One region of the Nocardioides sp. JS614 genome, then DNA from elsewhere that is predicted to be linked to it. Evidence: predicted binding sites of a transcription regulator. Region 1 holds the regulator's gene; the other holds the start of a gene.

Region 1 (3,401 bases):
CGGACGGGGGCGCCGGGTCACTGCTCGGAGTCGACCAGCCGCCCGGCGGCCTGCGCCACCGCGTCATCGGGGCACGGGGCCTGCGCCGCCGCGTCATCGCGAGAGGTGGTCTGGACCGGTGCGGCCGTGAGCACCAGGCCGGGCTCGCGCCGGCGCAGTCGTCGCAGCAGGTGGCCCAGGGCGTGCCGGAGCCGGACCCGGCCGATCGCTTCGGCCGCGGCCCAGCCCGCGAGGATGACCATCCAGCCCACGATCGCGTCGATCACCCAGTGGTTGCCGGTGCCGACGATGACGACGGCGGTGCCCAGGGCGTAGAGCCAGCCGAGCACGCGCACCCATTTGCGGGTGGCGTAGATCTGCAGGGCGAGCGCGACCCACAGCGACCAGCCGGCGTGCAGCGAGGGGAAGGCCGCGAGCTCGTTGGTCAGCCCGCCCAGGCCGCGGGGCGCCGAGGCGTCAGCGCCCCACCAGCCGTCGGCCGCGTGCAGGCTGAGGATGTCGACGTACCCACCGATGAAGCGCGGCGGCGCGGTCGGCAGCGAGATGTAGGCCATCAGGCCCATCAGGGTGCCGATCACCAGGGCCCGGCGGGCGGGCCCATAGCGGTCGGCGCCGAGCCGCCACAGCCAGATCAGCACGCCGGCGGTGACGACGTAGTGGAGGGTGGCGTACCAGTAGCTGCCGGCCAGGCCGAGCACCCGGTGGTCGCTGAACAGCTGGTTGAGCGGGACCTCCCACTGGATCCCGATCAGGCCCTCGAGGTGCAAGAGCTCGTCGGCGCGGCGCAGGGCCGGGCCCATGTCGGTGTCGGCGAGGAGCCGGGCCAGGCTGTAGACGACCCAGAGGGCGAGGATCAGGACCAGCTCGAGGATGCCGCGCGCCCACCGCGGCATCGGGCGGCTGCGGGCGAGCGCGGATGCTGTCGTCACAGCACCAGCGTTGTTCATGCAACCTCCCTGAGTCATCCGGGCTCCACCCGGAATCAACACCAGGGTCTGCTCAGGTAATTCCCCGACGTCCGGTCGATGTCAGACCCGTCGCAGCACCGCTGTCACCTTACCGAGGATGGTGGCATGGGTGCCGTCGATCGGATCGTAGGCCGGGTTGTGCGGCAGCAGCCACACATTTCCGTCCTTGCGCTGGAAGGTCTTGACCGTCGCCTCGCCGTCGATCATGGCCGCCACGATCTCGCCGTTCTCGGCGGTGGGCTGCTGGCGGATCGCGACGTAGTCGCCGTCGCAGATCGCGGCCTCGATCATCGAGTCGCCGCGCACCTCCAGCAGGAACAGCTGGCCGTCGCCGACCAGCTGGCGGGGGAGCGGGAAGACGTCCTCGACCCGCTCCTCGGCGAGGATCGGGCCGCCGGCGGCGATCCGGCCGACGACCGGCACGTACTGCGCCGCGGGCAGCGCGTCGCCGACCCCGGTCTCGTCGAAGGAGGACTCCTCGGCCGCCGACATCGACCGGCGCGCGGCCATCACCTCGGGCAGGAACACCTCCAGGGCACGCGGGCGGTGCGGGTCGCGCTTGAGGAAGCCCTTCTCCTCGAGGGTCTTCAGCTGGTGGGCCACGCTCGAGGAGCTGGTCAGCCCGACCGCCTCCCCGATCTCGCGCATCGAGGGCGGGTAGCCGCGCTTCTCGATGGAGTCCTTGATGTGGGCGAGCACCCGCTGCTGGCGCGGGGTCAGCCCGGTGGCGTCGGGCGGTCCGTCGGGCAGCTCGCTCACGCGGCGGGACGGGGTCTTCTTGCCGGTCTGGGGCGTGGCCATGGGAGCACGGTAGCCATCTCGGCCGTCGGGTTCAAACACCTGTTCGAACGGCGTGTCGGCCAGACTGCGGCCATGGGTGCACTCCGAGGTTCAAGCAGGCGCGGGGCGAGTGGCCGCAGCGCGGTCGTCACGGGCGGGGCGCGCGGCATCGGGCGCGGGATCGCCGAGCGGCTGGTGGCGGAGGGGTACGCCGTGGTCGTCGGCGACGTGGACGAGGCGGCGGCGCGGTCCTGCGCGGAGCAGATCGGCGCGGCCGAGGGGCGCGGGCTCGACGTACGCGACCCGGACGCGCACCGCGCCGCGGCGGCCGCGGCGATGCGGCACGGCGAGCTGGCGGCCTGGTTCAACAACGCCGGGGTCGGCGACGACGGCCTGATCGGCGACCTCACCGACGAGGCCGTGCGGCGGGTGGTCGAGGTGAACCTGCTCGGCACCCTGTGGGGGATGCGGGCCGCGGTGGCCGCCTTCGGCCCGCGCGGCGGCGACGTCGTCAACACCGCCTCGCTCGCGGGCCTCGGCCCGGTGCCGGGCTACAGCGTGTACGCCGCCACCAAGGCCGCGATCGTCTCCGCCTCGATGTCGGTGGCCGCGGAGACCCCGCGCCGGGTCCGGGTGCACGCCCTGTGCCCGGACGGCGTGCGGACCGCGATGCTCGACGCGCAGACGCCCGGGGGCCTGGGCGCCGCGCTCGTGCACTCCGGCGGGCGGATCCTCACCGTCGAGGAGGTCGCCGCGGCCGCGGTCGGGCTGCTCGGGACCGGCCGGGTGGTGCGCACCGTCCCGGCCTGGCGGGGCGGGCTGGTGCGGGCCACGACCCTCGCGCCGTCCGTCGCCGCCCGTGCCACCGGCCTGTTCGCCGCCCAGGGCCGTCGGGCGATCGCGAAGGGCCGCTGAGGACCGTCGCGGGGCCGCCCCGCGGCCATCGAACAAATGTTCGTGTCGCTCCTTGATCGGTTCGAACACGTGCTCTATCGTCGTACACATGTTCGATCGAACGTCTGATCGAGTGCCTGGTCCAGACCGTCCCGCGGGGACTGTCGGTGGCCACCACTAGAACTGACGTCGAGAGAGCAGGACCCCAGGCAGACCGCCGCTTCCCCAGGAGGTCACGATGAGCACGATGACGATTCCCGCCCACCCGGCTCGGGTGGTGCGCTCCGCAGCCGCCCGCCGCGGCGCGGTCCGGCTGACCCGCCGTGGCCGCCTGGTGGTGCTCGCGGTCGCGGTGCTCGCGATCCTGGCGATCGGCTTCGTGCTGGCCGGCGGCTCGGTCGCCACCGGCGAGTCGGGCCACCCGGAGCCCACCCGCGTGGTGATGGTCGGCACCGGCGACACGCTCTGGGACATCGCCGCCGGCCTCTCCGACGACGGCGACGTGCGCGCGATGGTCGACCGGATCCAGCGGCTCAACGCCCTCGACTCCGGCATGGTCGTCGCCGGCCAGCGCCTCCTGGTGCCGGTGGAGTAGGCGCCCTCACAGACCCACACCAAGGCCCACGCAGGCCCACACAGACATCGTCAGCCGCCTCGACCCCGGCTGACGAGCCGGGGAAGACGAGGGGCGGGGCCTGGTGGCCCCGCCCCTCGCGGCGTCCTGGTGGGGTGCCGGGGCCGCGCCCAGTTTCGTCGGTC
Region 2 (3,401 bases), 1.5 Mb from region 1:
GCGCCTCGGCGACGTGGTCCGCGCAGAAGTCGCGGACGATCTCCAACGTCCGGCCGGTGTCGGCGACGTCGTCGGCGATCAGCACCCTGAGACCCGCCAGGTCGACGGCGTCGGGGGTCGGCGGCAGCACCACGGGGAGCTCCAGCCGCTCGTCCACCCCGGTGTAGAACTCGACGTTGATCGCGGAGAGGTTCTTCACGTCCAGCGCGTAGCCCAGCCCCATCCCGAGGCCGAGACCGCCGCGGGCGATCGAGAGCACCAGGTCGGGCTCGTAGCCGGAGTCGACGACCTGCTGGGCCAGCTCTCGCACCGCGATGCCGAACAGCTCGTACGTCAGGACCTCGCGCTCACTCGCCACCTGGGCATTCTTGCCCAGCCGAGGCCAGCTCGTCGCGCACTACCGCGAACGCCAGGCCGGATCCGTAGCCCTTGCGGGCCAACAGGCCCACGAGCCGCCGGGTCGCGGTTGTCTCGTCAACCCGGGCCAGGGAGCGCAGCTTCTTGCGCACCAGCGCCCGGGCGGCCGCCTCCTCGTCGGCCGGGTCCACCTCGTCGAGAGCCTCGCGCGCCACCTCGTCGGCGACGCCCTTGCGGCGCAGCTCCTGGGCCAGCGCCCGTCGGGCGAGGCCCTTGTTGGGCTGACGGGACTGCACCCAGGCCCGGGCGAAGGCGCGGTCGTCGACCAGGCCGACCTCCTCGAACCGGTCGAGGAGCCGGCTGGCGACCTCGTCGGGCACGTTGCGCGAGGCGAGCTTGTCGCTCAGCTCCTTGCGGCTGCGGGCCTGCCCGGTGAGCTGGTCGAGCAGGATCTTGCGGGCCACCGCCTCGGGGTCGGCGTCGGGCCCGTCGGCAACCGGGTCGGGCGGGGCCGACGCACGTCGGGTCCACGCGTCGACCCCGGCCGCGACATCACCGAGCCAGGGCGGCAGCTGTCGGGACTCAGAAGTCGCCGACACCGATCGGCTCCGCCGGCAGCTCGGCCACGTCCTGGTCGACGGTCGGCCCGACGCCGAGCTTCTCGAGGATCTTCTTCTCGAGCTCGTTGGCCAGGTCGGGGTTGTCGCGCAGGAAGGCGCGAGCGTTCTCCTTGCCCTGGCCGAGCTGGTCGCCCTCGTAGGTGTACCAGGCACCGGCCTTGCGAACCAGGCCCGCCTCGACGCCGACGTCGATCAGGCCACCCTCGCGGCTGATGCCCTTGCCGTACATGATGTCGAACTCGGCCTGCTTGAACGGCGGGGCCACCTTGTTCTTCACGACCTTGACGCGGGTCCGGTTGCCGACCATGTCGGTGCCGTCCTTGAGCGTCTCGATGCGGCGCACGTCGAGGCGGACCGAGGCGTAGAACTTCAGTGCCTTGCCGCCGGTGGTGGTCTCGGGCGAGCCGAACATCACGCCGATCTTCTCGCGCAGCTGGTTGATGAAGATCATCGTGGTCTTGGAGTTGTTGAGCGCACCGGTCATCTTCCGCAGCGCCTGGCTCATCAGGCGGGCCTGGAGGCCGACGTGACTGTCGCCCATCTCGCCCTCGATCTCGGCCCGGGGCACCAGCGCGGCGACCGAGTCGATCACGATCAGGTCGAGCGCACCGGAACGGATCAGCATGTCCGCGATCTCGAGCGCCTGCTCACCGGAGTCGGGCTGGGAGACCAGCAACGCGTCGGTGTCGACGCCGAGGTTCTTCGCGTAGTCGGGGTCGAGGGCGTGCTCGGCGTCGATGAACGCCACGATGCCGCCGGCGCGCTGGGCGTTGGCCACCGCGTGCAGGGCGACGGTCGTCTTGCCCGAGGACTCCGGGCCGTAGATCTCCACGACGCGACCGCGCGGGAAGCCGCCCAGGCCGAGTGCGACGTCGAGGGCGATCGAGCCGCTCGGGATGATCTCGAGCGGGGCCCGGACCTCGTCACCGAGGCGCATGACCGAACCCTTGCCGAACTGCTTCTCGATGTTGGCGAGTGCGGCGTCCAGGGCCTTCTCGCGGTCTCCTCCAGCCATCTGCTGCTTCCTCTTCTCTCGTCGTGGTCCAGGCACATCGGCGACGCTAGAGCGAGCCACCGACAGTGCCCTGATCAGCACCGCCGAAGCTGTGGACGACCTCGCTCCGCGTCGTACCTGTGGACCCAACCTAGCCCGAACACCTGTTCGACGTCGGCAGGAGGGGCGGCGTGTCGTCCGGACCTCCGCCCTCCTCAGAGGTAGGTCAGATCGATGCCGTCGGCCCACGACGAGCACGTGCAGCCCTCGGGGTCCGGCAGCCCGGCGACGGCCCGGGTCAGGACCCCCTCGAGCCGGCCGAGGTTCGCGCGGAACAGCGCGAACACCTCCTCCTGGCTGACCCCCGCCCCGCTCTCGGCGCCGGCGTCCATGTCCGTGACCAGCGCGATCGTGGCGTAGCACAGCCGCAGCTCGCGGGCGAGCGCCGCCTCGGGTGCCCCGGTCATGTTGATCAGCGCCCAGCCCTGCTCGGCGTAGTGGCGCGACTCGGCTCGGGTGGAGAAGCGCGGCCCCTCGATCACCACCATCGCTCCCCCGACGCGGGCGTCGGGCGCCGCGGCCAGCAGCGCGGCCGAGACCCCCGGGCAGTACGGGTCGGCGAACGGCAGGTGCACCGCACCGGTCTCGACATAGCTCGACACCCGCCCCTGGGTGCGGTCGACGAGCTGGTCGGGCACCACGACGTCCCCGGGCGCCACCTCCGGGCTCAGGCCGCCCACCGCGCACGGCGCCAGCACCTGGCGCACACCGAGCGAGCGCAGCGCCCAGAGGTTGGCGCGGTAGGGGATCCGGTGAGGTGGGTACTCATGGTGCCGGCCGTGCCGGGGCAGGAACGCCACCCGGCGGTCGGCGACAGTGCCGACCGAGACCGGGGCCGAGGGCGCACCGTACGGCGTGTCCACGACGTGCTCCTCGACCTCCTCCCCGGCGGCGCCGAGGAAGGAGTAGAAGCCGGTGCCGCCGATCACGGCGACGTCCGCGACGGTCATGCGTCCACCCTGCCAGGCCGGGTGGACGCGCGGGCGCCCAGACCGCCGACGGCGACCAACGCGACCAGGCCGATCGCGGAGATCGCGAGCTCCGGGTAGCCCCAGGCGCCGACCACGACGCCGGCCAGGGCGCCGGCCCCGGCGGCGGTCAGCCCCATCACCAGGTCGGCCGCACCCTGGACGTCGGTGAGCGCGTCGAGCGGCGCGTGCTGCGCGATCAGGGTCGAGGCGGCGACGGTCGCGAACGACCAGCCCAGCCCGAGCAGGAACAGCCCGACGAAGATCTGCCAGGAGCTGCCCTCGGGCGCGCGGGCGGAGAGCACCAGCGACGCGAGCAGGAGCGCCGCGCCCTCGAGCAGGACGGCCGGCCGGCCGGTGCGGTCGGCGAGCATGCCGACCAGCGGGGAGAACGCGAACATG

What was found. Region 1 encodes LexA, which represses DNA repair genes until DNA is damaged. Its sites were predicted from a motif close to TCGAACANNTGTTCGA; they were not measured.
Region 2: a site for LexA is predicted at 2,128-2,143, ahead of recA (recombinase RecA). Genes of this name have one in related genera too.

What each region holds. Positions count from the first base shown of each region.
Region 1 is NC_008699.1:4,035,224-4,038,624, reverse strand. It holds gene NOCA_RS20780 (phosphatase PAP2 family protein) at 18-929, opposite strand; gene lexA (transcriptional repressor LexA) at 1,029-1,769, opposite strand; gene NOCA_RS20770 (SDR family NAD(P)-dependent oxidoreductase) at 1,842-2,663, shown strand; gene NOCA_RS20765 (LysM peptidoglycan-binding domain-containing protein) at 2,881-3,237, shown strand.
Region 2 is NC_008699.1:2,495,329-2,498,729, reverse strand. It holds gene NOCA_RS13325 (phosphoribosyltransferase) at 1-358, opposite strand, end outside; gene NOCA_RS13320 (regulatory protein RecX) at 348-956, opposite strand; gene recA (recombinase RecA) at 940-1,992, opposite strand; gene NOCA_RS13310 (S-methyl-5'-thioadenosine phosphorylase) at 2,187-2,981, opposite strand; gene NOCA_RS13305 (MFS transporter) at 2,978-3,401, opposite strand, start outside.